2 regions of the Cupriavidus oxalaticus genome follow, and region 1 is predicted to be linked to the other one. Evidence: predicted binding sites of a transcription regulator. Region 1 holds the regulator's gene; the other holds the start of a gene.
The links. Region 1 encodes LexA, which represses DNA repair genes until DNA is damaged. Its sites were predicted from a motif close to ACTGTATNNNNATACAGT; they were not measured.
Positions count from the first base shown of each region.

Region 1 (14,496 bases):
GGTGTCGCTCCGTGTCCGGAGCCATGCTTTGTGACGGGTGGTACGGGGTATCCGGCGTGCCGGACGGTCTGTCTTGCCGGGTTAGGGGTCCGGCCGGCGCCGCGCTACCCGCTGTAGTTGTCGATGACCCGACGCAGCATGCTTTTCAGCAGCTGGACTTCGTCGGCGGAAAATCCGCTGAAGTGCTGGGAAAGTACTTTGCAGAAGATGGCCGGCAGGCGGTCTGCCAGGGCCTGGCCCTGTTCGGTCAGCAGCAGATCGACCACGCGGCGGTCGGCGTCGCGGCGCTGCCGTTCGATCAGGCCGCGCTTTTCCATGCGGCTGAGCAGGCGCGTGACCGAGCCCATGTCGGTATTCAGTTCGCGCCCCAGATCTGTGACGGTCGCGGCACGTCCGGTGGCGATCATGATCAGGCAACTGGCCTGCGCATGCGTAATGTCCAGGCTGCTGACCTCTTGCTCCACGGTATGTGCGAGCGTGTTCTTCGCGCGTTGCAGCAGGTAGCCGACGCTGTCGCACATCTGGTATTTGGCGGGATCGAACAACCCGGATTCTGTTGCCGGCAGTCCGGAAGGTGGGTCCTGTGACATCTTTGCCTTTGCAATCTTTGCTGAGGCAAATATATGTTCACGTTTAAGGATGCGCAAGAACGGAAATTGGTTATTTCTATTTTTGCAATAATATTTGCATTGGGAGTGACGGTTGAGGTCAACGCATCTTGCGCCGCAACATGCTAGAATGTTGGGTTACCTCAGATTCTCCGACCCTCCTTGCGAGAGTCGCTTTTAGCGAGACGCAGCAATGACCCGCGCCATCCGAAACATCGCCATCATCGCCCACGTCGATCATGGCAAGACCACCCTGGTCGACCAGCTCCTGCGCCAGGCAGGCACCTTCCGCGACAACCAGCAAGTCGCCGAGCGGGTGATGGACTCGAACGACCTGGAAAAGGAACGCGGGATCACGATTCTCGCGAAGAACTGTGCCGTCGAATACAACGGCACCCATATCAACATCGTCGACACCCCGGGCCACGCCGACTTCGGCGGCGAAGTGGAGCGCGTGCTGTCGATGGTCGACGGCGTGCTGCTGCTGGTCGACGCCGTGGAAGGTCCGATGCCGCAGACCCGCTTCGTCACGCGCAAGGCGCTGGCGCTGGGCCTGAAGCCGATCGTGGTGGTCAACAAGATCGACCGCCCGGGCGCGCGTCCGGACTGGGTCATCAACCAGACCTTCGACCTGTTCGACAAGCTGGGCGCGACCGACGAGCAGCTCGACTTCCCGGTGATCTACGCCTCGGGCCTGAACGGCTTTGCCGGCCTGACCGATGACGTGCGCGGCGGCGACATGAAGCCGCTGTTCGAGACCGTGCTGGACAAGGTGCCGGTGCGTAACGACGATCCGGACGGCCCGCTGCAGTTGCAGATCATCTCGCTGGACTACTCCAGCTACGTCGGCAAGATCGGCGTGGGCCGCATCTCGCGTGGCCGCGCCAAGCCGCTGCAGGACGTGGTGGTCAAGTTTGGCCCGGAAGGCAACCCGATCAAGGGCCGCATCAACCAGGTGCTGAAGTTCCAGGGCCTGGAGCGCGAGATCGTGCCCGAGGCCGAAGCCGGCGACATCGTGCTGATCAACGGTATCGAAGAACTGGGCATCGGCTGCACCGTGTGTGCGCCGGACGCGCAGGACGCGCTGCCGATGCTGAAGGTGGACGAGCCGACGCTGACCATGAACTTCTGCGTCAACACCTCGCCGCTGGCCGGCCGTGAAGGCAAGTTCGTGACCAGCCGCCAGCTGCGCGAGCGCCTGGACCGCGAACTGAAATCGAACGTGGCGCTGCGCGTGGCCGATACCGGCGACGACACCATCTTCGAAGTGTCGGGCCGCGGCGAACTGCACCTGACCATCCTGCTGGAAAACATGCGCCGCGAAGGCTACGAGCTGGCCGTGTCGCGTCCGCGCGTGGTGTTCAAGGAAATCGACGGCGTCAAGAACGAGCCGTACGAACTGCTGACCGTGGACGTCGAAGACAGCCACCAGGGCGGCGTGATGGAAGAGCTGGGCCGCCGCAAGGGCGAACTGCTCGACATGGCCTCGGACGGCAAGGGCCGTACCCGCCTGGAATACCGCATCCCGGCCCGCGGCCTGATCGGCTTCCAGGGCGAGTTCCTGACGCTGACGCGCGGCACCGGCCTGATCAGCCATATCTTCGACGACTACGCGCCGGTGCGCGAAGGCGGCCTGGGGGAGCGCCACAACGGCGTGCTGATCTCGCAGGACGACGGCGACGCCGTGGCCTACGCGCTGTGGAAGCTGCAGGACCGCGGCCGCATGTTCGTCAAGCCGGGCGATGCGCTGTACGAAGGCATGATCATCGGCATCCACAGCCGCGACAATGACCTGGTGGTCAACCCGATCAAGGGCAAGCAGCTGACCAACGTGCGTGCTTCGGGTACCGACGAGGCCGTGCGCCTGGTGCCGCCGATCCAGATGTCGCTGGAGTATGCGGTGGAATTCATCGCCGACGACGAGCTGGTCGAGCTCACGCCCAAGAGCATCCGCCTGCGCAAGCGTCACCTGAAGGAGCACGAGCGCAAGCGTGCTTCGCGCGAAGGCGCGTAAGCGTTGAGCTGGTCATAAAAAGCCGCGCCCCAGGGCGCGGCTTTTTATTGCGCGTCGGGCAGCGGCGCCATTGCCGGCGCACGCGGGCTGCGCCATTCCGGCGGCTTCCACAGGTAGCGCAGATCGCGGTCGCGCCACGCATCGACGAACATGTCGCGCCATTCGTGGAAGGTCAGCGTCAGCGGGTTGTGCGTGCGCAGCTGGCGCGTGATGCCGTACACCGGCGCCTCCCGCTCGGGGACGAAGGTGCCGAAGAGCCTGTCCCACACCGTCAGAACGCCGGCGTAGTTGCGGTCGATGTACTGCGGGTTCTTGGCGTGATGCACGCGATGGACCGAAGGCGTATTGAACACCGATTCGATCCAGGGCCAGCGCACTCCCAGCCGCGTATGGACGAAGAACTGGAATGCCAGGTTCAGGCCGACGGCCAGGACCACCCAGTCCGGCGTAAAGCCGATATACGCCAGCGGAATCCAGAACAGCCACATCCCGGACAGCGGATACGTCAGGCTCTGCCGGAACGCCGTCGAGAAATTCATGCCTTCCGACGAATGATGCGTCACGTGCGACGCCCATAGCCAGCGCACGCGATGGCTGGCGCGGTGGAACCAGTAATAGAGGAAGTCCTGCAACAGCAGCAACAGCGCGAATGACCACGCCGTCTCCGGGACGGCACGCCATCCATGCTGGTAACACCAGCTGTACACCGTCCGGATCATCAGCCAGAGGAAGAACGCGTCCGAGGCCTGGTGCATCAGCGCGAGCGCGGCGTTGGAGGCGGTATCGCGCAGGCTGTACACCGACCGGTCGCGGCGTGCCCAGTACCAGGCCTCGCCGGCAATGGCCAGCAGGAAGACCGGCGCAAACGCCAGCAGCACGAGTCCGGGATCGAGCGATTCGGTGGTCATCCCGCAAGTGTGCACATTCCGTCCGGAATTGCTACGAGGAATTCCTCCAAATCTTCGCGATGAGGTTGGTGCGCTGCAGCCGGCACATCTTTGCATTCCTGCACTCGCGTGCAGTTGTGTCGCGCATAGGAAGGCAGCTAATCCGGGTCAAGGAAGCATCGTGCACGCCGTAGATGAGCAGGGCCTCGCCCCGTTTTCTTCGCGCTGTTTTCTTCGCGTTTCTACCCCCGGAGCTTCAATGTTCAAGAACACTACCATCGGAGCCAGATTGTGGTTCCTGACGATCGTTGCCAACTTGCTGCTTCTGATTGTTGCCGCCGTAGGTTGGCATGGCATGTCACGCAGCAACGATGCCACGCGCCAGATCTATTCGCAGCAATTGTCGGCAGCGGTGCATCTTGCCGAAGCGCGCTCGAACCAGCTGCTGGTGCGGGTATTGCTCGACCAGGCCACCCTTGTCACGGATCCCGCCGACGCCAAGGCCCGCGCCGCGACCGCCGAGGGCTTTGCGCGCGATTCCGAGAAAGCATGGAAGGCCTACCTTGCGCTGCCGCGCTCGGCTGAAGAAGACAGGATGGTCGATGATGTCACCGCGAGGCGCGATGCGCTGTTCAAGCAAGGCGTGGCGCCGATGATCGCCGCGTTGCACGCGGCCGATCGTGATGCAGTGATGAAGTACGTGCTCGAGGAAATCCCCAAACTCGACATCGCCTTCACCGCGGCCAATGCCGAACTCAACAAGCTGCAACTGGCCAGCGCGAAGGAGGTCTACGAAGCGTCGCAGCACCGCTATCGCAACCTGTTCACGATGTCGGTCATTGCACTGGTGCTCGGTCTCGCGTTCAGCACCGTGGTGGCGTGGCGCCTGCGTGGTTCGATCGTGCAGCCCCTCGATGTTGCGATCACGCGCTTCGACAGGATCGCCGGCGGGGACCTGAGTGCCCAGGCAGCGTCCGGCGGTGAGGTGCAGGCAGATGAGTCAGCGCGCAACGAAACCGCGCGCATGCTGGGCATGCTGGGCCGCATGCAACACAGCCTGGTGGCGATGGTGGGCGAAGTGCGCGGTGGTGCCGACGCGATTGCCTCGGCCAGCAAGCAGATCGCCAGCGGCAATGCCGACCTGTCGCAGCGCACCGAGCAGCAGGCCGCATCGCTGGAAGAAACCGCATCCAGCATGGAAGAGCTGACCAGCACCGTGCGCCAGAACGCCGACAGCGCGCGTGAGGCGCGCACGCTGGCCACGGACGCCAGTGCGCTGGCGGAGCGGGGCAGCGAGGCGGTGTCGCGCGTGGTCGATACCATGCGCTCGATCGACGGCAGTTCGAGCAAGATCGTGGACATCATCGACGTGATCGAGAGGATCGCGTTCCAGACCAATATCCTGGCGCTCAACGCTGCCGTCGAAGCGGCGCGCGCCGGCGAGCACGGCCGCGGCTTCGCGGTGGTGGCGGGCGATGTGCGCGACCTGGCCCAGCGCTGCGCCGGCGCGTCTAAGGAAATCCGCACGCTGATCGGCGCTTCGGTGGCGAACGTGCGCGAAGGGGCGGGGCTGGTCGACGATGCCGGCCGCGCCATGCAGGACATCGTCGACGCCGTGCGGCGCGTGAGCGGCATCATCGGCGATATCAGCGCGGCCTCGGACGAACAGTCGCACGGCATCGAGCAGGTCAACGTGGCGGTGTCGCAGATGGACAGCATGACCCAGCAGAACGCGGCGCTGGTCGAGCAGGCCGCTGCCGCCGCCGCTTCGCTGGAAGACCAGGCGCAGCGGCTGACCGCGCTGGTGGCGACGTTCAGGCTGGCCTGAACGATTGCCGCGGTGCATGCGCCGCAAGCTGCCCACGGGATATGTCCACCGGCGCGGCTGGCGTAGAATCACCCGTTGCATTGGAGGAGTAAGACATGACTGAATTCGTCACGACCGAAGTCCACGGTGGCATCGGATACCTGACGCTGAATCGTCCGCAGGCGCTCAACGCGCTGTCGCTGGACATGATCCGCGCCATGACCCAGGCGCTGCAGGCGTGGGCTTCGGCGCCCGAGGTGGTGGCGGTGGTGGTTGCCGGTGCCGGCGGCAAGGCATTCTGCGCCGGTGGCGATATCCGCTACTTCCACAAGGCGGCGCATGAAGGCGATCCGCTGCTCGACCAGTTCTTCGTCGAGGAATACGCGCTCAATTTCCTGATCCATCGCTACGCCAAGCCTTATATCGCGCTGATGGACGGCGTGGTGATGGGCGGCGGCATGGGCATTTCGCAAGGAGCCCGGCTGCGCCTGGTCACCGATCGCACCCGGATGGCCATGCCCGAAACCAATATCGGCCTGTTCCCCGATGTCGGCGGTGGCTGGTTCCTGGCACGCACGCCGGGCCATATCGGCGAATACCTGGGGCTGACCGGCACCGCGATCAGCGCGGCCGATGCACTGTACGCAGGCCTGGCCGATGCCTGGCTGCCGGGCAACCGGCTGGCCGAGCTGGTCGATTCGCTGCGCGCGCAGCAGTTTGCCAGCGGCGATGCCGTCCTTGCGCATATCGAAGGCTTCACCGCGCCGCACCGCGCTGACTGCCAGCCTGCGCAAAGCACGCTGGCGGGCCTGTCCGCACAGATCGACGCGCTGTTCGCCGGCAATACCGCGCAGGATATCCTGGCGGCCGTCAGCGATGCACCGGGCGACTGGGCTGCGCAGACCGCTGCCATGCTGCGCAGCCGCTCGCCGCTGATGCTGTGTGTGTCGCTGGAGCAGATCCGCCGCGCGCGCGGCATGTCGCTCGAGGATGAGCTGCGCATGGAACTGGACATGATGTACTACGTGTTCCGCAAGGGCGACGGCGTCGAGGGCATCCGCGCTTTGGCGATCGACAAGGACCACAAGCCGCGCTGGCAGCATGCCCGGCTGGATGAGGTTGGTCGCGAGACAGTCCAGTCGTTCTTCGACAGCCCGTGGCGTGCGGAAGACCATCCGCTCGCCGCGCTGGGCAAGGACGCTTGAGCAGCCCGTCGCCACTGCCGGGCGGCCGTGCGCGCCGCTCGCCTCACGGCAGGCCAGTCGCGACTCGGGTAGAGTAGTGGCTGGACCGGCGCGGGCAGCCATGCCAGCCATGGCGCCCGCGCCGTCCGCTTCAAGTGTCCACACAGACAAAGGAGCCGTGATGAGCAATCCTCGTGATGTCGTTGTACTGGTGGGAAGCCTGCGCAAGGAGTCGTATAACCGCAAGCTGGCCAAGGCGCTGATCGCGCAGGCGCCGGCGCAACTCAAGCTGGAGATCGTCGAGATCGGCGAACTGCAGCTCTACAACCAGGACCTGGACGACAAGCCGCCCCAGCCCTGGGCTGCATTCCGCGACCGCGTGCGCCGTGCCGATGCGGTGCTGTTCGTCACGCCTGAGTACAACCGCTCCGTCCCCGCGCCAATGAAGAACGCCATCGACGTGGGCTCGCGCCCCTATGGCAGCAGCGTCTGGGACGGCAAGCCCGGCGCCATCATCAGTGCCTCGCCGGGTGCCATCGGCGGATTTGGTGCCAACCACCACCTGCGTCAGTCGATGGTGTTCCTCAATGTCCCGCTGCTGCAAATGCCCGAAGCCTATATCGGCGGCGTCGACAAGCTGTTCGACGAGCAGGGCGGCATAGCGAACGAATCCACGCGGGGCTTTCTCGACAAGTTCCTGGCCGCGTTCGCCACGTGGATCGACAAGACCGCAGCCACGCGATAAGCCTGGGCGCGGGCGTCGAGGTTTTCGCCGTGCGGGCAGCATCTCCGGCGAAAGATCTGCCGGGGTGGTAAACTCATGCGCCTCCCGAAAAGCCGCGATACTGCTGCGGCTGAATTGTGTGCGACGCCCCCGGCGCACGGGAACCGCCTTCCCGGGCGCCGTTGATATCTGCAAGTAGCATGAGGATTGGTCACGCCGATCCGCTCCCCATGACCATTTTTCAAGGTAAACCTGCCGCGGCTAGTCCGCGCCGCGTATCCGTGGCGCCGATGATGGATTGGACTGACCGTCATTGCCGCACCTTCCACCGCCAGCTCAGTCGCCATACCTGGCTGTATACCGAGATGGTGACCACCGGCGCGCTGCTGCATGGTGACGTGCCGCGCCACCTGGATTTCGATGCGGCGGAGCAGCCTGTCGCGCTGCAGCTGGGCGGCAGCGAACCCGCAGACCTGGCCGCGGCGGCGAAGTTGGGCGAGCAATGGGGCTACAAGGAGATCAACCTGAATTGCGGCTGCCCGTCCGAGCGCGTGCAGCGCGGTGCCTTCGGCGCCTGCCTGATGGCGGAGCCCGAGCTGGTTGCCGATTGCGTGAAGGCGATGCGCGACGCGGTCAGCATCCCGGTGACGGTGAAGCATCGCATCGGCATCGATACCATCGAGCACTACGATTTCGTGCGGGACTTTGTCGGCAGGGTCGCGGAGGCGGGCTGCGACACATTTATCGTTCATGCGCGCAATGCCATCCTGAAAGGCCTGAGCCCAAAGGAAAACCGCGAGATTCCACCGCTGCGCTATGAAGTGGCATACCAGCTGAAACAGGAATTTCCGCAGCTCGAGATCCTGATCAATGGCGGCATCGTCACCTATGACGAGATGGCGCGGCATCTGCAGCACGTCGACGGCGTGATGATTGGCCGCGAGGCATATCACCAGCCCTATGTACTGGCTGAAATGGACGTGCGCTTCTATGGCGACGCCGAGGCAACAGTGCGATCGCGGCTGGATGTAGAGCTAGCGATGCAGGGTTATATCGGCGACATGGTCGAACGCGGCGGGTATATGGGCGCAGTCACTCGACATATGCTGGGGCTGTACCGCGGCGTTGCGGGAGGACGAGGCTGGCGCCGCGTGCTGTCCGATGCAAAACGCATGCATGCCGCGCGCACTCGCGCCGATGTGGATGCACTGTTTGCCGAGGCGCGTACACACCTGCGTCCCCTGGCGTCAGAGCCGCTGGCGGCATAGCACGATTCGCGCTGAACGCTGGGCATCGTCCCGCTATGGGCGCTTGAGTCCTTGCTCTAACACCGAATCGCCAATCTATGCATCGGTTCCCGAGGGTAGCGGGTGCGACACTTGCCATGTCGGATCGACTGGAAACCGGCGTCCGTAAAGGGTTTCAAAGGGATTCCCCTAATTCGCCGGGGCAGGGCACTTTTTTACACTGTGCCTGCCCTCGAATACAGGGCTTTCTTCAACTGATTATTCAGCCCGCTTCGGCGGGCTTTTTTTTCGTCGGCGCGTCCGGCGCTTTTCGTTTACCCGAATGGTGTAATTCCCGGATGACAGTTACATTGCAACGGCCTTCAGGGCATTTGAGATCGCTAAAGTTAAGAGTCCGCGCTGCGGACTCTTTTTTTGCCCTGTTGCGATCGCACCATTCGAGCCGATTTGACCGCACGGCATGGAAAAGAGTTCCATCGGTCACGCCTGGTGCGCGAAATCTATCGCGAAGTATGGCTGATGCCGACGTCCAGCGTTCCGTAGGCCGTAATCCCCGACTCCCGTCCATCGGCTCCGCCGCCCGCACAGCCCGCCAGGGCCGCGACCATTCCCAGCAGCGACAAGACTCCCGCCAGGCGTCCAAGCATTGTTCGCATGCTCCTTCCTTGCAATCTTCCAGAAGATGGTTGGGCCACGGCCAATGCGCCAGGTTCCGGCGAACCTCTGTCGCGCCCGCGTACCGCCCCCATCTCTGGCAACCTGGCCTGCGTGCTACGATTCTTCGCATCGCCACAGGCGAATGGACGGCAGCAAGCGTGGACAAAGCGAACGCAAACAACGAAGAGTCATTCGGCGAGGTGTTTGAGGACTTCAGGCTGGTCTGGGTCGCTGAACCACTACAGGATGGCAAATGGACGGCGCGCTACTGCTGGCACCACGGCACCTCGGAAGCGTCGGGCAGGGCGCTGCAGGAGGCCGTCCTCAACGGCAAGTCACGGCGGCTGCTGGGCCACTTCGACACCGAGGCGGAGACCATTGCCGCCATCAAGCAGGCAGTGTTGCTGGAGGCCAAGTGGCAGCCGCGCAAGGCGTGATGCAGGCCCCGAAAAAATTTGTGCGGAATACTAGCCATCTCGGAAAAGTGTTTGTATAATCTTGGTTTTCGTCGATCAGCGCTTCGCTGATGACCTCTACGGTGGCTGTAGCTCAGTTGGTAGAGTCCAGGATTGTGATTCCTGTCGTCGTGGGTTCGAGTCCCATCAGCCACCCCAAGTTGCCAAGCAAAACAGCGCCTTTACGGGCGCTGTTTTGCTTTCTGGATCTGATTCCAAAGGGTTCATATGTTCCTTCGAGCAGCGGTAGTGGGCGCTGGCGTGGCAGTGGCCGCGATGATGGCCGGGTGTGCCACTGGCACGTCGGAAAAAGACATTCGTGCGCGTCCCCCGATGCGCTTGTTCACGCCGGCAAAAATGGCTGACGTTGCCAAATGCCTGCGCAACAATCTCGGCGATGAGGCGACGGTCGTCAACCTGCCGGCACGGAACCAGACGGAAATCCGGATCGGGCAGCCAAACGGCAGCGGCGAGTTTGCCTATGCCTACCTGATTTCGCTGACGGCCAGGCCTGATGGCACGGCCGTCGAACTCCGCAAGACCAATACATGGTTCCCGCAGATGACGCCGGAAGAACTGGAAACGGAAACCAAGGCGTGCGCGCGTAGCTGATTCAGGGCAGGGCGCAGGTCAGAAAGTGGCGCCGCTTCAAACGGCCAGCTTGTTCGTGGTTTCCAGTTCAAGCATCCTGCAGATAGCGGCCATGCTGCCTACCATGGTCCGGCGCTGCGCGCCCTGATAAACGCGTACGCCCTTGCACTGGCGGAAGGGTACCGGCTTGACCGGGCGGCGGGCGGCGACGTCGTGGGTTTGCGGCATGGTTGCACCTCTTTTTTCAGGCAAAAGCGGGGTCAACACCCGGCAAGCCGGGCGGCGTCTGCAAAGCAATGGAGCGTGTGGGTCCGTGCAGGCGCAAGGCCTGCCGTGCCCGGCTAGAAGCCGGAGGATCGGATCAGGCCGACCGCGATGCCTTCCAGCGAAAACTCTTCGCGCCCGGGTTCAACGATGATGTTGGCGAAGTCCGGGTTTTCCGCGATCAGCTCGATATGACCGCCGCGGCGCTGCAGGCGCTTGACTGTGACATCGTCGCCGAGCCGTGCCACCACGATCTTGCCGTTGGGCGCTTCGCTGGCGCGGCGCACGGCGAGCAGGTCGCCGTCGAGAATGCCGGCGTCGCGCATGCTCAGGCCGCGTACGCGCAGCAGATAGTCGGGGCGTTCATCGAAGACCGAGGCATCGACCTGGTACTGGCGGTCGATATGCTCGGCGGCAAGGATGGGGCTGCCGGCGGCAACGCGCCCCACCAGCGGCAGCGTCAGCTGCAATACGCCAGGGACAGGCAGCGAGAACTGGTCCGGCATTTCCGAATCGCTGCGCGAAACCTTCAGGCGGATGCCGCGCGAGGCGCCCGGCGTCAGCTCGATCACGCCCTTGCGGGCCAGCGCCCGCAGGTGTTCTTCCGCGGCATTTGGCGAGGAAAAGCCGAATTCGGCAGCAATTTCGGCGCGCGTGGGCGGGAAGCCGGTACGGCGGATCGTACTGCGGATCAGATCGAAAATCTGCTGCTGCCGGGGTGTCAGGGTCGCCATGGGATCGCCGTTCCGTGCGGGCGCGCTGGGCAGGGGTGGGAGCGGGTTGCCCACGAACGGGGCTGTCCGCAAATCCTGCATCCGGCGGGCCGGGCACTGTATGTTTAAACAGTATGCTGTGATTTTATACAGTATCGGCGTCAGCGCAAGCAGAATTTTTGGCGGCGCGCGGTGACCGATAGGCCTCGGCGCACGCCATGCAGGCGGAGGTCCGCCATTACAATCGCGATTCGATGCGCCCTGCGCATGCGTTACCTTCCTGTTTCCTGCCCCCCAGCACCCATGAACCAATTGCCTCGCATCGTTGTATTGGCTACCGGCGGCACCATTGCCGGCGCTTCGGGCAACCCCGCCAGCAGCGCACACTACCAGGCGGCCACCGTGCCCGTCTCGTCGTTGCTGGCGGCGGTGCCGGCGCTGAAGTCGGTGGCGCGGATCGAAGCCGAGCAGGTGGCGCAGGTCGACAGCAAGGACATGACCTTCGCGCTGTGGGCCGCGCTGGCGGCGCGCGTCGAACACTGGTCTGCGCAGGCGGATGTGGCGGGCATCGTGATCACGCACGGCACCGACACGCTGGAAGAGACCGCGATGGCGCTGCACCTGACGCAGGCGTGTCCGGTTCCGGTGGTGATGACGGCAGCGATGCGACCGTCCACCTCGCTATCCGCCGACGGCCCGCTCAACCTGCTCGACGCGGTCCGGGTGGCGGCGCATCCGGATGCGTGCGGTAAGGGCGTGCTGGTGGTGCTGAACCAGCAGATCCACGCGGCGCGCGATGTCGCCAAGGCGCATACGTCGGCGGTGGATGCCTTCGTGTCCCAATGCGGGCCGCTCGGGATGGTGCAGGATGACTACGTGCGCTTCGCCCGCACGCCCCGGCAGGCATGGGCGATCGGGCCGATGCCACGCGCATGGCCGGTGGTTGAGATCGTCGCAAGCTACGCGCAACCGGGCCGGATCGCCGTCGACGCGCTGGTGCAGGCCGGCGTGGCGGGCCTGGTGGTGGCCGCGGCCGGCAATGGTTCGATACATGAAGTCCTGGCGGAAGCCCTGGTGGATGCCGCCATCGCCGGCGTGGCAGTGGTGCGCAGTTCACGCACCGGGGCAGGCCATGTGGCGATTCCGGCGCACCCCAGCCCGTCCGATGGCGTTTTTGTCTCTGCCGCGGACCTGAACCCATACAAGGCGAGGGTGCTGCTGGCACTGGCGCTTGCGGCGGATCCTGCGCTGGCGCGGGACCCCTTGCGCCTGCAGGCAGCGTTTGCCCAAGCCTGAGGCAGGCTTGCTGCTTGCACGGCGGACCGGCGCCGGGCTATAATTTACGGCTATTCAACCTTGCCACACCGGACTCGTGACGCCCGGGTGGCTAATCCCAAAAGGAGCGTCAATGCGTCATTACGAAATCGTCTTCATCGTCCACCCGGACCAGAGCGAACAAGTGCCGGCCATGATCGAGCGCTACAAGCAGCTCGTGACCTCGCAGAACGGCAACGTTCACCGCGTGGAAGACTGGGGCCGTCGCCAGATGGCCTACATGATCCAGAAGCTGGCCAAGGCTCACTACGTTTGCCTGAACATCGAATGCGGCAAGGACACCCTGGCTGAACTGGAACACGCGTTCAAGTTCAACGACGCCGTCCTGCGCCACCTGATCGTGCAGACCAAGAAGGCCGAGACCGCTCCTTCGCCGATGATGAAGGAAGTGCAGCGCGAAGAAGCCCGCAAGGCTGCGCAAACGACCACCGAAGGCCAGCCCGCCTGAGTGCGGACTGCGGTGCGAGCCACGGCTGACAGCGTCGGCCAGGGCGGCACCGATGGCAAACAGCAAGAGGCCCCGCGTTGAACCAGCTTCGGCTTGCCGCCACGTTGGCGGAACGCGACGCCCTGCGCTATACCCCGGCCGGGGTGCCCGTCGTGAACTGCATCCTGCAGTACAGCGGCGAGGCGGTCGAGGCGGAAACGCCGCGGCAGGTCGAGTTTGCCATCGCAGCGATGGGGATCGGGCCGGTTGGCCAGCGGCTTGAGCGGCTCCCGCTCGGCACGCTGCTCGACTGCGAAGGATTCCTCGCCCGCAAGCACCGCAACAGCAAGGCTCTCGTCTTTCACATCACCGGATGTAAAGCATTCGTAAAGGATTGAATCATGGCATTCGTCAAACGTGACAACAAGAACAAGAAGCGCTTCCAGCAACAGAACCCGCTGTTCAAGCGCAAGCGCTTCTGCCGCTTCACCGTGGCTGGCGTGGAACAGATCGACTACAAGGATCTGGACACCCTGAAGGACTTCATCGGCGACAACGGCAAGATCACGCCGGCCCGCCTGACCGGTACCAAGGCCCACTATCAGCGTCAGCTGGATACGGCCATCAAGCGCGCGCGTTTCCTCGCGCTGATGCCGTACACCGACCTGCACAAGAACTGATAGGCCCTAGGTCCGTAACGGAGAAAATACGATGCAAGTCATTCTGCTGGAAAAAGTCATCAACCTGGGCAACCTGGGTGACATCGTCAAGGTGAAGGACGGTTACGCACGTAACTTCCTGATCCCGTCGAAAAAGGCGCGCCGCGCCACGCAAACCGCGATCGGCGAGTTCGAAGTCAAGCGCGCCGAGCTGGAAAAGGCCGCTGCCGAGAAGCTGGCCGCCGCGCAAGCCGAAGGCGAGAAGCTGAACGGCCTGACCGTCCAGATCAGCCAGAAGTCGGGTGTGGACGGCCGTCTGTTCGGCTCGGTCACCAACGCCGACGTCGCCGTGGCACTGGAAGGCCAGGGCTTCAAGGTCGAGAAGGCTCAGGTTCGCCTGCCGAACGGCCCGCTGAAGATGGTGGGCGACCACCCGATCAGCGTCGCGCTGCACACCGACGTCGTGGTCGACGTGACTGTGTCGGTGCTGGGCGAGCAGGTCTAAAACCTGTTGCAGCGGTGCCGCGCCGCGGCGCCGCGTGAAGCACTGCAAGCAGAAAAGGCAGGAGCCCTGGCTCCTGCCTTTTTTGTTGTCCCGCTTGCGCTGGCTGGCAGATGTCAGGCAGATGTCGGGCAAATGTCCGCTGTAGTGCGTCCTCCTGCCAGCGCCCCGCCGTTATAATCCCTCCCCATGAACGCGCCCGTCGCCGACCCCCAACTCGACAACCTCAAGGTTCCGCCGCATTCCATCGAAGCCGAGCAGTCGGTGCTCGGTGGCCTGCTGCTGGACAATGCCGCCTGGGACCGCATTGCGGACTTCCTTTCGGAGGCGGATTTCTACCGCTTCGACCACCGGATGATCTTCCAGAGCATCGCCCGGTTGATCTCGGCCACCAAGCCGGCCGACGTGATCACGGTCTACGA
Region 1 covers NZ_CP069812.1:2,275,113-2,289,608, reverse strand. The annotation lists gene JTE92_RS22985 (MarR family winged helix-turn-helix transcriptional regulator) at 105-590, opposite strand; gene typA (translational GTPase TypA) at 802-2,622, shown strand; gene JTE92_RS22975 (sterol desaturase family protein) at 2,667-3,530, opposite strand; gene JTE92_RS22970 (methyl-accepting chemotaxis protein) at 3,769-5,337, shown strand; gene JTE92_RS22965 (enoyl-CoA hydratase/isomerase family protein) at 5,433-6,521, shown strand; gene JTE92_RS22960 (NADPH-dependent FMN reductase) at 6,682-7,245, shown strand; gene dusA (tRNA dihydrouridine(20/20a) synthase DusA) at 7,515-8,492, shown strand; gene JTE92_RS22950 (hypothetical protein) at 9,287-9,565, shown strand; tRNA gene JTE92_RS22945 (tRNA-His) at 9,667-9,742, shown strand; gene JTE92_RS22940 (hypothetical protein) at 9,845-10,195, shown strand; gene JTE92_RS22935 (hypothetical protein) at 10,232-10,402, opposite strand; gene lexA (transcriptional repressor LexA) at 10,516-11,172, opposite strand; gene JTE92_RS22925 (asparaginase) at 11,455-12,447, shown strand; gene rpsF (30S ribosomal protein S6) at 12,560-12,934, shown strand; gene priB (primosomal replication protein N) at 13,012-13,311, shown strand; gene rpsR (30S ribosomal protein S18) at 13,315-13,593, shown strand; gene rplI (50S ribosomal protein L9) at 13,625-14,077, shown strand; gene JTE92_RS22900 (replicative DNA helicase) at 14,264-14,496, shown strand, end outside.

Region 2 (14,496 bases), on a different replicon from region 1:
GCTTGGCAGCGCGGCGATTGTGCAGGCCGCGGATGAAGCGCCAAAGCCGCGCGGACGCGACGAGGCCCCCGAAGCCCCGATCGCCTGCATGAAGGCGGTCAAGGCCGCGCTGCCCAATCCCGGCAGCTTCAAGTGGGTCAGCGGCAAGACCCGCAAGGTCGCGGAAGACGCTTACAGCGTGGTGGGCGATGTCGAGTACCTCGCGCAGGACGGCGCGGTGCGCAAGGCCAAGGTCCAGTGCGACGTCATGCGCGCGCCCGGCAACCAGTTCGTGGTGCCCAAGGTGCGGCTGCCGCAGTAGATCCGGCCGGACCGCCCAGGCACTGCGTGCCCTTCGCGATGTGCGCCAAAGAGAAGTGGACGCTGTCCATTTCCTTTGCTAGTCTATGTGTACGGCATCCACAAGCGCCCGTGCCGGGCGCAGTGGCTGCCGCAGTCGCCGCAACCGCAAGGAGACCTGCATGAAGACCGAAGCACAGAAGGAACACCGCTGGCTGCAACGGCTGGTGGGCGAATGGATGGCCGAAGGAGAGGCCGTGATGGGACCGGACCAGCCTGCGCAGAAGTGGCAGATCCCCGAGCGCGTGACCGGTATTGGCGAGCTCTGGGTACAGGGCACGGCGCAGGGCGACATGCCGGGCTGCGGCCCCGCCACCACCGTGATGACGCTGGGCTACGACCCGGCCCGCAAGCATTTCGTCGGTACCTTCATCGGCTCGATGATGACCCACCTGTGGGTCTACGAGGGCGACCTCGATGCCGGCGGCCAGCAGCTGACGCTGCGCGCCGAGGGGCCGGACTGTTCGGGCAATGGCCGCACGGTCCGGTACCGCGATGTGATTGCCTTCAAGGATGACAACGAACGGACGCTGACGTCGTTCATGCAAGGCGAGAACGGCGAGTGGACCGAGATCATGAAGGCCACTTACCGCCGCAAGCGCTAGCGCGGCGCCCGTTCCTGACGCTCAGGTGCGCTCGCCCGCAGCATGGGCGACGCACGCCATCCGGCGCCCGGGACCGCCTGGCCCGCGATGCTGGCCGTCATGCTGGCTGGCCGTCCTGCCGGCTGTCCGGGTGGCTGTCCTGTTGCTTGACTGGCCGGTGCCGTTCCGCCTTGCGGCGTTCGGCATTGCGCCGGCGCCGGCGCCGCAGCAACAGCAGCAGCGATGCCGGCAGCAACAGCACCAGCGCCAGCAGGGCAAAAGTCGCCAGCCCCGGGTGGCGCGCCGCGGCGGCAACGCGGTCGACCAGGAAGGCGGAGATCGCGATGCCCGGCAGCATCCCCAGCGCCGTGCCCGCCAGGCAGTCGCGCAGGCTGATGCGCGAGGCGCCAACCACCAGGTTGACCAGCGAGAACGGTGCGATCGGCACCAGCCGCAACACCACCATCGCCAGCACGCCGTGCCTGCCCAGCTGGTGGCTGACCCGGTTCAGCCGCCGGCCGCCGAAGCGCCGCACGGTATTGCGCCCGAGCAGGCGGCCCGCCAGGTAGCCCGCGCCGGTGCTCAGCATGGTGCCGCCCAGCGCCAGCGCGGCGCCGTAGAACGGCCCGAACACCACCACGGTCACGAGGATCAGCAGCGTCACCGGCAGCATGGTCACCGCGCCGGCCAGGTATATCCCCATCATCGCCAGCGGCGCCATGGGCATGTCGTCCAGGCGCTCGACCACGGCCAGCAGCGCGCGGAAATCCGCCCATTCGCGCAGCGGCGTGTAGCGCCAGGCGAAGGCCAGCCCCGCCAGCACCAGGGCCAGCGCCACCATCATGCCGACACGGCCCATCACGCGCGGGCGTGCTTCGTGGCTGACGAACTCGGCCAGCACCTGGTCGGTGTCGATGGGCTCGATGGGGTCGAGCAGGTGGTCGGCCGGCGAGGCGGCATCGAGATCGTCCGGCAGCGGCGGCTCGTAGTCTTCCAGCGTGCGGCCATCGGTTCGCTGCAGCGCGCGGATGGCCGCCAGCAGGCTGCGCGTTTCGGCCACCTTGGCCTGGAATGCCTCGGGCGCGACGTCCAGGTGCTCGCCCAGCAGCCGGGCCCGCATGGCCGCGATGGCTTCACGCACGCGCGGGTCGCCGCCCGAGGTCACCACCACGTTGCATTCGGTGTCCAGCCCCAACGAACGGTTGCTGAGGTTGGATGAGCCGATGGTCAGGAAATCGTCGTCGATCACGGTGACCTTGCTGTGGATGTTGACGCATTCCGGCAGCAGCCCGGGGATCGTCGGGCAGTACAGGTGGAAGCGGTCGCCGCTGTCCGCGGCGCGCAGGCGGCGGTACAGGCGCGCGCGCAGCACGCCCATGCTGTGCGCTTCCAGCCAGCCGCTTTCGTTGCGCCGCGACACCAGCACGATGTCTGGCCCGTTGTCCCGCCCCAGCCGTCCGGCCAGCGCCTTGGCGATCTCGCCCGAGCTGAAGTACTGGTTTTCCATGTAGATGCTGTGCCGGGCCGACGCAATGGCGTCGCGCATCAGCATGCGGATCTCGCCCACGCCTGGCTCGTCCTCGCACACCGGCATGGTGCGGGCGATGCCGACGCGCACGTCGGTCAGTTCCGGCGCCAGGCTGGGCGGCCAGGGATCCGAGGATGTCGCCGCTGGCGGACGCGGCTTGCGCCCGGTCGCGCGCAGCCAGCGCGCCGCGCACAGGATGGCGAGCGCGGCGGCGGCCGGACCATCGAGTGCGCACTGGACGTCATGGAAGGGCGGGTAGGACTTGCCCTCGGCAACGCGCAGTGGCGCGCCTGGCGCGTGGCGGTTGTCGTCCCAGCGGCGCAGCGTCAGGTCCAGCCCGCCGACGAAAGCAACCTTGCTGTCGATCACCACCACCTTCTGGTGGTGCGAGGCGCCTGGGGGATGGTTGCCGTCGAGGCGGAACGACAGGTGCCGGTGCGCCTGCCAGTGCGCGCTGGCCGACGGCAGCCATTCGCGCTCCATCGCCATCACCATGGCGTAGTCCCAGCTCAGGATGTAGATGCGCAGTTCGGGACGGCGGTCGGCCAGCGCGCAAAGGAAGTCGCGCAGCCCCTCGGGCAGGCCGTCGTGCGCGCCTTCGGGCACGAGTTCCATGCGGCTGTCGATGTCCCAGCCGAGGATAAAAATGGTGTGCTCGGCGCGCGGCAATGCTTCGCGCAGCGCGCGGAAATAGGCGTCGCCGTCGACGAGCATGGCAAAGCGGTGGCAAGGTTCGACACGCCAGCAGTTGCGCCCCGGCTCCAGCGTAAAGGGGCGCAGTTCCTGCGATTCAGGCGGAGTGTCCGGCGCTGGCGGCGTCGGGGTGCCGGGCGGATTCGGGGTGCCGGGCGGATTCGGGGGCCTCATGTCGCACGCTCAGGGGGATAAGCCTTAAGCGCGGCGCAAGTTCCATACCGGAGGGCCTGCCGGCAGGCCGGGGAGCGTTGCCGCAACAGGGGAAGGGTCGTACGTCGCGACGAGAATGGCGGTGAGGTGGGTACGCTGCGTGTGCGATGTGCGTGGGCCGCTTGTACACCGCTTGTTCTCCGCTTGTTCTCTTTACCTGCCTTTTGTAATAACTGCCAGCGCAAGTGGCGCCGGCAGTTCTTGCTATGCCTGACGGCGCGCGGGGCGTGAGATCCCCCAGGCGTCAAGCAGTGGCTGGAAGTGCGGCGTATTCTCGCGTGCGACCGGCGTGACCTTGCGCGGCGGCGGCAGCGGCCTGCCGGTCAGTACCAGCAAGGTGCCGGCCTGCGCGGCCACGTCTGGCTCGCCGGCATAGGCGACGACCCCCATCTGGCGGGCCGATTTCAGGGCGCGGGTCAGTTCCGCGGCGCTCAGGCGACTGGCGGCGGCAAGCTGGTGCCGGGGCATGGGCCCCTTGGCACGCAGGCAGTTCATCAGCGCCAGCACGCATTCCCGGGTGGTTCGATCCATGTCGCTGCGTCAGAGGATTGGAGCATCCGGCTGACCCTTTCGGGCCATAGCGGATGCGGGAATCCATTCTTTCGCAGGGGTCATGTCTTTGCCAACCGGATATGACACTTGTTCACATTCTGCGGCAAGTCGTGGGGAAAAGGCCTTCAGTGCCGTAATGCCGTTCAGTTAAGGTATCAATCACTACTGTCATTCCCGTGCAGGCGGGAATCCAGCGTCTTAAAGCCCCCCGATGGGGGACAAAAAGTCACTGGGTTCCCGCCTGCGCGGGAACGACAGTGGTTAACTGAACGGCATTACTTCAGTGCCGGGTTTGCGGATTGCCGCACGGAAACCGGTGTTCCGGGCCACCGGCGGCCCCGTCGGCGTCGTTCTGGCGGCGCCATCGGCGGGCTTGCCTGGCGTGCACATCAGTGGCCATTTCGTGCAGTTCGGCGATCCTCGCCTCAAGCGGGTCGGGATAGATGTCGAGCGGACGGTACCTGAGGATGCGGGACATGACGTGGGTCTCGGTAAGTGCCTGATCTTAGTATCGGCACTGGACCCGCGGAATGCATGCTGCGTTTTTCGCGCCGTTGACCTGACTCAACGTTGTCTGCGCAATGAACTATTGCCGGTGATAGCGAGACGGGCGGCGAATGCCGGGCTCGGGCCGCCGTTTCCGGCCCGCCGGACCGGATTCAATGCCCCGGGCGGGACATGGTCCCGGCAGCGCGGCAATAGATTTTGCGCTCGCGCACCAGGCCATCGCGCCCATGGATGCACAGCGACACGCCGGCCTGGCGCGCCCGCGTCCAGCCCTCGGCGATGGCGGCTTCCTGGGTGGGAAAGTGCAGCGCCGTGGCTTCCTCGCCATCGCCCATGCCATCCATGCCTTCGATGGTCAGGGCCCATTCGCCGTCGCGGGCGGCATTGTCGTTGTCGGTGGCGGCAGGAAGCACGTGGATGCTGCGTGAAGTCATGGCGGTCTCCCGGGAAGTGGACAGGTGGGGCCCTACCTTTCTAAGCGAAGCCGCGGCGCGCAGGTATCGGTCGTTGTCCTACACCCGTGCGGGCATGTCGCGCCGTCGGCTGACATTGGGGTAGGACGAAAGCCGACTTTTCCTGCGGTTGCCGGTTGCTACGATCCAATTGCCGGTTGGGCATGAAGCTGCCCGGTCAAGCCATTCCTAGCTATTCCATCCTGGCGGCGCATGCCGCTTCCACACGAAGCAAGGAGATCGTCATGAGAAAGCTATTCGCACTGTTTGCCCTCGCCGGCGTGATGCTGGTCACGGGTTGCAACACCATGGCCGGTGCAGGCAAGGATATCGAACGCGGCGGCGAGAAGGTGCAAGGCGCGGCGGAAAACACCAAGCAGAAAATGTAAGCGCCTGCGGATCGCAGGCGCTGCAGAGGCCAACGGCCCGTGCCCCCAAGGCACGGGCCGTTTTTCCTTCACAGGAAATCCCTGAAATCGGGTTTAGTGCGCGGCGGTCACCGCCACGCGCTCCTCGTCGGCGCGGCTGCGGCGCCAGCTTGCCGGCGGCAGGCCGAACTCGCGCTTGAAGGCGCGGCTGAACGCCGCCTCGGAGTCATACCCGACCGCCCCGGCGATCTCGCCGACCGAGCGGTTGCCGCTGCGCAGTTCCGCCGCCGCGGTGCGCAGGCGCCAGTGCGCCAGGTACTGCATCGGCGGCTGGCCGAGCAGGTCGGTAAAGCGCTGCGCCAGCGCCGAGCGCGACAGTCCTACATTGCCGGCCAGCTCGTCCACCGTCCACGGGTAGGCCGGGCGCGCATGCATGCGCGACAGCGCACGCCCCACGTAGCGGTCGCGCAGCGCGGCGAGCCAGCCGCTTTCGTTTTCCGGCAGCGTGTCGATGCAGCGCCGCACCGCCTGCACGAAAAGCAGTTCCGACAGCTTGGCCAGCACCGTGGCGGTGCCTGCCCGCGGTTCGGCGGCTTCCGAGGTGGCAAAGGCCAGCGCGGTGGCGAGCCACGCCGATTCGATGCCGTTGTCGAGTCCCACCTTGAACAGGCGCGGCAGCGAGGTCAGCAGCGGGTTGCCCATGGTGTCGTCGAACCCGAGGAAGCCGCACACCATGCGCGTGGTCTCGCCACCGCCGCCGTACGACACGCGCATGACTTCGCCCGGGCTGTTGCGCAGCATGTCCGCGACCAGCGGGGCGGACTGCACCGGCTGCAGGTGCAGGTCGCTGCCCAGCACGTGCGGCTCGCCCTGCGGCACCACCAGCAGCTCGCCGCTCTCGACGCGCACGCCCGGCCCCGTGCTGCCGAGAAGACGGGCCCAGCACACGCCTTCGGTAATCAGATGGTAGGAGACGACGCGATCGGTGCCGGGCAGGAAGGCGGCGCGCAATTCAGCATCCGCTTCAGACACCAGGCACCACGGCGACTTGAATTCGCCGTTGAGGAAGACGGCGCCGCTCAGTTGCACGGCGCGCAGCAGGTCGGACAAGGCATCCATGGCCACATTCCTCCAGATCCGGTGTTTCGCGCAAGAAAGCCGGACGCCCGATCATACGGGCGAGGGGACCGGGCTCCGATACTAGCACCGTGCCCCGGGCCGGACAACGGTAGCGGGGCACGGATCAGACAAGCCGGAGACAACACCATGGAAACAGTTATCGCCCCCGATGCCAGCGCCGGTGCGCAGGCCGACTGGCTCGCACTTGCCGCGGCGCTGGGCCGCACCTTCGACACCCGCGCCCCCGAGATCGACGCGAGCGAGCAGTTCGTCAGCGCGAACTACGACGACCTGCGTGCGCACCGATTCTTTGCCGCCGCCGTGCCGCAGGAGCTGGGCGGTGCCGGCCTGTCGCACCAGGAGCTGGGCGCCGTGCTGCGCGAGCTGGGCAAGTACTGCGGATCGACCGCGCTGGCCTTTGCCATGCACACGCACCCGGTGGCCACCGCGGCATGGCGCTGGCGCAACCAGAAGGCGCCGGTGGAAGGGCTGCTCAAGCGCGTGGCGGGCGAGCAGATGGTGCTGCTGGGCAGCGGCGGCTCGGACTGGCTGCAGGGCAGCGGCAAGGCCACGCGCGTCGATGGCGGCTTCCGCGTGGACGGACGCAAGATTTTCGCCAGCGGCGCGCCGGCGGCGGACCTGTTCATGACCTGCGCGGTGTACGACGATCCCGAAGCGGGGCCCACGGTGCTGCATTTCGCGCTGCCGATGAAGAGCCCCGGTGTGAGCGTGATGTCGAACTGGCACACGCTGGGCATGCGCGGCACGGGCTCGCATGATGTGCTGCTCGAAGGCGTGCTGGTGCCCGACACTGCCGTCGCCGCGCGCCGCCCGCAAGGCGTCTGGCATCCGATGATGCATACCGTCTCGATGATTGCGCTGCCGCTGATCTATGCGGTCTACGTCGGCATTGCCGAAGCGGCGCGCGACATTGCGCTGCAGCTGGCGCGGCAGCGCCGCCTGAACGCGCATGCGGTGGAAGCGGCCGGCCGCCTTTGCAACGAAGCGGAAGCCGCGCGCATGGCGCTGGATACGATGTTCGACGCAGCGGCGGGGCAGGCGCCGGGTGCGGTGACCACCAACCGCATCATGGGCGGGCGCGCGCTGGCGGCGCGCGCGGTGCTGGCGACAGTGGAAGCGGCGATGGACCTGGCCGGCGGGGCGGGCTTCTATCGCGACGCCGGGCTGGAGCGGCGCTTCCGCGATGCGCAGGGCGCGCGCTTCCATCCGTTGCAGGCCGGTGCCCAGCAGGAGTACGCCGGGCGCATGGCGCTGGGCCTGGATATCGATGCGCCTCCCGGCGAGGTGCGGCAGGCCGCGCAATGATCCCCGCCCTGGCCCCGCTGCCGTATGCCACCGAGGCCTGCAACGACAGCGGCTGCGATGACCTGGGCGGGGCCTCTGGCGGCATGGGCGACGACACCCGGGCACGGCGCGCGCTGCGCGACGCGCTCGGGCAGTTCGCCACCGGCGTGACGGTGGTGACCGCCGCGGATGCGCAGGGCCGGCCGGTGGGCGTGACGATCAACGCCTTCACTTCCGTATCGCTGGCGCCGCCGCTGCTGCTGTGGTGCCTGGCGCGCGAATCCGGCAGCCTGCCGGCACTGCGCGCCGCGCCCTGCCATGCGATCAACGTGCTCGGCGGCGGGCAGCTGGCCCTGTGCCGGCGCTTTGCGGGCCGTGATATCGACCGCTTTGCCGGCATCGACTGCCGCCCCGGACCGTGCGGCACCGTGCTGCTCGCCGGCGCGCTGGCGACGTTCATCTGCCGGCACCGCTCGGTGCGCGCGCTCGGCGACCACGTGGTGTTTGTGGCCGAGGTAGTGGCCTATGACACAGTCCCGGGCGCGCCGCTGGTGTTCCATGGCGGCGGCTTTGGCGACGGGGTGGCGAGCATCGACGCCGGCGCGGCCTAGCGCAGCACCCGTGCGCCGCGGGCCTTGCCGGCAATCACCAGTGCAATGCCGCCGAGCACGGCCGCCGCGCTGACGGCGAGCCGCAGCGTCAGCGTTTCATTCAGCAGCACGATGCCGCCCGCCGCGGCGATGACTGGCACGCTCAGCTGCACCGTCGCGGCGGTGGCCGCGCGCAGGCGCGGCACCACCGCATACCAGACCACGTAGCCAAGCCCGGAGGTGACCGCGCCGGACAGCAGTGCGTACACCAGGCCTGCGCGATCCAGCGAACGCTGTGCCTGCATCACCGCGGCCAGCGCCAGCGTCAGCGGCACCGCGCGCAGGAAATTGCCGGCCGTGGTCGTTACCGGATTGGCATTGCGCCGGCCGTGCAGCGAATAGATACCCCATGCGATGCCCGCGCCGATCATCAGCAGCGACGACAACAGCGGCGGCGTCGCCAGTCCCGGCAGCAACAGCCACACCAGCCCGGCAAGCGCGAGCGCCAGGCCGATCCATTGCTGCATGCGCAGCGGCTCGCCGGCCGCCAGCCCGTAGCCTGTCATGGTGGCCTGCACGGCAGCGAACAGCAGCAGCGCGCCGGTGCCGGCGCCCAGGCGCAGGTAGGCAAACGAAAACGCCGCGGCATAACAGAACAGCGCCAGCGCGGAGACCCAGTTGCCGGCCAGCGGCGGAAACCACGCCATGGTGTCAGTGCGCAGCAGACGGTGCTGCACCACCACGATGATCCACAGCACCGCGGCCGCCGCGGCGACGCGCGCCAGCGTAAAGCTGGCCGCATCGATGGTGGTGCCTTCCAGCGCCAGCCGGCATAGCAGGGAATTGCCGGCGAAAGCCAGCATGGCCAGCGTGGTCAGCAGGACGGTGTTCGCACTCGGCATGCGGGCCAGAGGGCTATGCACGCTCGGCAAAGCGGCGGCCGGGGGCTCAGGCCGCCGGTGGTGTGTCGCCGATGGCGAACGACGACAGGTGCTCGATCGCCCGCACCAGCGCCGAATGGTCCCAGCCGCTTCCGCCAAGGCCGTGGCAGACATTGAACAGCTGCTGGCACGACGCCGTGTTCGGCAGGCCCACGCCCAGCTGGCGCGCGGTGGACAGCGCCAGTTCCAGGTCCTTCTGGTGCAAGGCGATGCGGAAGCCCGGATCGAAGGTCCGCTTGATCATGCGTTCGCCATGGACCTCAAGGATGCGCGAGCTGGCAAAGCCGCCCATCAGCGCCTCGCGCACGCGCGCGGGATCGGCGCCGGCGCGCGCGGCCAGCACCAGGGCCTCGCCGACTGCCTCGATGGTCAGGGCCACGATCACCTGGTTGGCCACCTTGGCCACCTGGCCCGCGCCGACTTCGCCCACGCGCACGATGTTCTTGCCCATCAGCTGCAGCAGCGGCAGCACGCGGTCGAACACTTCCTGCTTGCCGCCGGCCATGATCGACAGCGTGCCGGCCCTGGCGCCAACCTCGCCGCCGGACACCGGCGCATCGACATAGTCGACGCCCAGCGCCTCGATGCAGCGCGCAAACTCGCGCGTGGCGATCGGCGAGATCGAGCTCATGTCGATCACCGTGACCCCGCCCGGGGTCTCGGCAAGGCCGTCGGCGACGCCTTCCTTGCCGAACAGGACCTGCTCCACGTCGGGCGTGTCAGGCAGCATCAGGATGATGGTTTCCGACTGCCGCGCCAGATCCTCGGCGCTGCTGCAGGCCTGAACGCCCGCGTCCAGCAGGTCCTGTGGCACGCCGCTGCGGGTGTGGGCGAGCACGGTATGCCCGCCGTCGACGATATGCTGCGCCATGGGCTTGCCCATCACGCCAAGCCCGATAAAACCGATCTTGCTCATGATAGTGTCCGGTGGTTGCGTGGAAGCGCCGCGCATGGGCGGACGCATAACTCTGATCATAGTCAGTTACGCGCCGGCAAGGCTGCATCCTTGGCCGGATCGCCCGGACGCTGGCCCAGGATCTCGCGGATGCGGGCCAGGTACTGGTCGCCCACGGTCCGGTGCACGCGCGCTGCCTCTGCGGCGAACTGGCGCCGGCCAGGCGGGCGGATGCCGAGGCTGCGGCAGATCGTCGACAGGTAAGGCTTGCGCTCGCGGCCCAGGCGCAGCGCCACGGTCTGCAGCGCGGCATCGCCGATGCGCCCGCGCAGCCAGGCCAGCACCTGGCGGTCGTAGTCGTTTTGCACGCGGATCAGGTGTTCCATGGCCAGACTCCTACTGTTTATCCATACAGGTACTGTAAATATATACAGTATCCTGGTGGAGGCAAGAAAAGTCTGCACGGTAATGACTACGGGCTCACATCTGCCGACCTACAGTCAACCCATCATGTCCCCGACCTCGGACCCAGGATCCGCTCGGTATCCTCGCCCAGACGGGGAGCAGGCTTATAGATCGATGCAGGCGTCCTGGAAAAAAGGGCTGTCGGGCGGGTTGTAACCACGTCCCCTTCGGTAGGGTGCGTCATGGTCTGGAACAGGCTGGTGCTTTGCACCTGGGGATGGGTCTGGATGGTGTGGATGGAATACATTTCCGCGACCGGGATATCCATCTCCCGGCACACATCCATCATCTCCCTGGTGGTGTACTGCGCCGTGATCTTGCGCAGTTCCGCATAGATGGCCTGGATGTTCTTGTTGCGCTCGATCCGGCTGCTGATGTTGAACTGGTCGATGAACTCGCCGCGGCCGAAGCGGTGGAAGAAGGCCTTCCAGTGCTGCTCCGTGTAGGGCAGCAGGGCGATGTACCCATCCTTGGTGGGCGAGGGCTTGCGGCCGCCCTTGAGCAGGCGCGCATAGCCGGCGTCGCCAATGGGCGGGTTAAAGCCGTGGCCGCCGAGGTGCTCCGTCATCGTGAAGGCGACCATCGTCTCGAACATCGGCACTTCGACGTACTGGCCTTCGCCGGTGCGGACCTTGTGGACGATCGCGCCAAGGATGGCGTTGGCCGTGGCCAGGCCCGCGATCTTGTCGGCCAACAGGGTGGGCGGGTAGTCAGGGACGCCGCTTTCGTGCCCTATCAGATGGGCCAGGCCGCAGGCGCCCTGGATGATGTCGTCGAAAGCGGGCTGGCCGGCAAACGCGCCGCCCTCGCCAAAGCCGGTGGCGGCGCAGTAGACGATGCCCGGATTGATCTGCGCCACCGCCTCGTAGCCGAAGCCCAGCCGCTCGATCGCCTTGACGCGGATGTTGTGCACCAGCACGTCGCAGCGGCCGATCAGCTCTCGCAACCGCGCCTTGCCTTCTTCCGTCTTGAGATCGATGCACACCGAACTCTTGTTGCGGTTGATGTTCATGAAGGTGGAGCTCATGCCGGGCGTGCGGCTCACGCCGTTCGCGCGCATCAGGTCGCCCTCGGGCGGCTCCACCTTGATCACCTCGGCGCCATAGTCCGCCAGCACCTGGGTGGCGACAGGGCCCAGTACCACGGCGGTCAGATCCAGCACGCGGATGCCGGCAAGAGGACCCCGGGGAGCGGTGGCGTCCACCTTTGGCTGGCCGGTCGTCGTGTCGCTTGCAGTCATGGTTGCCTCGCTTCTCATCGTAATTACCTAGTAGCAGATTCGATGTATCCACTCTATAGTGTTGCTTGATAGCAAGCAAGTAAGGATAAACATGGATACGTTGCACATCACGGTCGGGGACCTTCCACCCGAATGCGAGGCGCTCCGGGAAGAAGCAAGAGCCTTTGCCAAGGAACACATCACGAAGTATTCACGCGTCGAGCGGGCCCACAACTGGGCCGGCCGCGACCCGGATTTCTCCAGGAAGATGGGCGAGAAAGGGTGGCTCGGCATGACCTGGCCGACCGACGCCGGGGGCGGCGGAAAGAGCATGCTGGAGCGCTATGTGATGCTGGAAGAACTGCTGGCCGTCGGTGCCCCGATGGGCACGCACTGGGCCGCCGACCGGCAGATGGGGCCACTGCTCATCCGCTACAGCCGCGACAAGCTTGCTCCCAAAATCATCCCGCAGATCCGCCGGGGCGAGGCCTTCATCTGCATCGGCATGAGCGAGCCGGACTCGGGCTCGGACCTCGCCTCCATCCGTACCCGCGGCACCAGGGTGGAAGGCGGCTGGAAGATCAACGGCCGCAAGGTGTGGACATCGGGCGCGCACCACGCGCACTACATGGTGGCCCTGGTGCGCACCAGCGAGCGCGGCGAGGACCGCCACGCCGGCATGAGCCAGATCTTCATCGAGATGGACCGCCCCGGCGTGACGGTGCGGCCCATCGTCTCGCAGCTGGGCACGCGCATCTTCAACGAGGTGATCCTCGACGACGTGTTCGTGCCCGACGACCACCTGGTGGGCGAGGAGGGCAAGGGCTGGAGCCAGGTGATCAATGAACTGAAGTACGAGCGGTCGGGCGCGGAACGCTTTCTGAGCAGCACGCAGCTGCTGCTGGAGATGCTGGATGCGGCGCAGGCAGACAACCGTCAGCAGGCGGTGGCCATCGGCAAGGTGATCGCGCGCTATGCCACCTTGCGCCAGATGTCGCAGGGCATCGCGCTGATGATGGCCGAAGGGCAGGACCCGTCGCTGGCCGCCTCCATCGTCAAGGACCAGGGCGCGCTGCTGGAGCAGTCGCTGCCCGACATTGCCTACGAGGTATTCCCCGACCGGCTGGGCGACGGCAGCGAGTTCGACCAGGTGCTGAACCTGGTGACGCTGGCGGCGCCATCGTTCTCGCTGCGCGGGGGCACGCGAGAGATCTTGCGCGGGATTATTGCGAAAGGACTGGGGCTGAGATGAGCGACAACATGATTGAAGAAACCGTCAAGCGGCTGCTGGCCAACGAGGTGAGCCGCGAGCTGCTGACCGCTGTCGAGGCTGGCGAATTCGCCGGCGTGCTGTGGCAAACCATCGCCGACAGCGGCATGACCAAGATCCTCTGCCGCGAGGCGCACGGCGGCATCGAGGCCTCCTGGCTGGAAGCGTTGTCCCTGTTCTACCAGGTGGGCTATACCCAGGCGCCGGTGCCGCTGTCGCAGGCGGTGGTGGGGCAGTACCTGGCATCGCGCAGCGGGCTGGACCTGGCGGCCGACAGCGTATTTGCCCTGGCGGCGGGCGCACAGGCGCGGGCACTTGCAGTGACCAGTAACGAGGCGGGCACGCCCGCCACCATCGACGGCACGATGAAGGCCGTGAAGTGGGCGCGCCATGCTCATTGGCTGGTGATCGAGGCGGCAGGCCAGCTCTGCCTGGTGGCGGCGAAGGGGGCGGGCGTGCGCATAGAGCCGAAGGCCGATGCCGCATCGCTGCCCGCCGACACCGTGGTGCTCGACCATGCCCCCGTGGCCCACGTGCTGCCACCTGGCATTGCGGGGCTGAACCGGCCGCTGGAAGTCTTCTACGCCGCCACCACTGCCGCGCAGCTGACCGGCGCACTGGAGTACGCGCTGGACCTGGCCGTGCAGTATGCGAAGGACCGCGTGCAGTTCGGCAAGCCCATTGGAAAGTACCAGGCCATCCAGCAGCAGCTTGCCGTGCTGGCGGGCGAGGTGGCCTGCAGCTATGCGGCTGCGACCACGGCGCTGCGCGATCTGCCCGCCATGCAGCAGGACAGCGCGCCCCAGGCGGAATTCAGTGCCGCCGTCGCCAAGGTCACGGCCAGCGACGCGGTGCGCACGGGTGCCTCGATTGCGCACCAGGTGCATGGCGCCATTGGCTTCACCTACGAATACGCACTGAACTTTGCCACCCGGCGCCTGTGGGCCTGGCGTGCCGAGGCGGGTACCAGCACCGAATGGGCAGAGCGCCTCGGCCAGGCCTTTATCGAGGCAGGCTCGGACCGGTTCTGGCCGCACCTGACCGCGCGCACGCTGCCGTCCGGGGACCTCCCGGAAACGCCGGCCGGTCATCACGGCCGACCCATGCAAGCAGAAAGGACCACCACCCATGTCTGAGACGCCGAACCCGGCCATCTTGACCAGCCGCGACGGCCATGTCGCGCTCATCGAGCTGAACCGCCCCCCGCACAATTTCTTCGATGTGGAGATGATTGCCCGCATTGCCGACGAGCTGGACCGGCTGCAGGCGGACAAGACCTGCCGCGCGGTGCTGCTGCAGGCGGGCGGCAGCGCGTTCTGCGCGGGAGCGGATTTTTCGCGGCGCAATGGCGGTGAGGCGCGCAGCGCCTCGCGCATCAACCCCATCTACCTGGAGGCGCTGCGCATCTTCAGTTTCAGCAAGCCGATCGTGGCCGCCATCGAGGGCCCGGCCGTCG
Region 2 covers NZ_CP069811.1:936,795-951,290, forward strand. The annotation lists gene JTE92_RS04205 (DUF2880 domain-containing protein) at 1-301, shown strand, start outside; gene JTE92_RS04210 (DUF1579 domain-containing protein) at 462-944, shown strand; gene JTE92_RS04215 (VTT domain-containing protein) at 1,042-3,318, opposite strand; gene JTE92_RS04220 (hypothetical protein) at 3,562-3,888, opposite strand; gene JTE92_RS04225 (hypothetical protein) at 4,190-4,387, opposite strand; gene JTE92_RS04230 (DUF2188 domain-containing protein) at 4,569-4,850, opposite strand; gene JTE92_RS04235 (entericidin A/B family lipoprotein) at 5,114-5,257, shown strand; gene JTE92_RS04240 (AraC family transcriptional regulator) at 5,351-6,355, opposite strand; gene JTE92_RS04245 (acyl-CoA dehydrogenase family protein) at 6,503-7,681, shown strand; gene JTE92_RS04250 (flavin reductase family protein) at 7,678-8,271, shown strand; gene JTE92_RS04255 (DMT family transporter) at 8,268-9,152, opposite strand; gene JTE92_RS04260 (2-hydroxy-3-oxopropionate reductase) at 9,199-10,107, opposite strand; gene JTE92_RS04265 (CppA family protein) at 10,170-10,472, opposite strand; gene JTE92_RS04270 (CaiB/BaiF CoA transferase family protein) at 10,595-11,791, opposite strand; gene JTE92_RS04275 (acyl-CoA dehydrogenase family protein) at 11,883-13,022, shown strand; gene JTE92_RS04280 (acyl-CoA dehydrogenase family protein) at 13,031-14,176, shown strand; gene JTE92_RS04285 (enoyl-CoA hydratase/isomerase family protein) at 14,169-14,496, shown strand, end outside.
Region 2: the regulator LexA is predicted to act here: its motif matches at 10,504-10,521, upstream of JTE92_RS04265 (CppA family protein).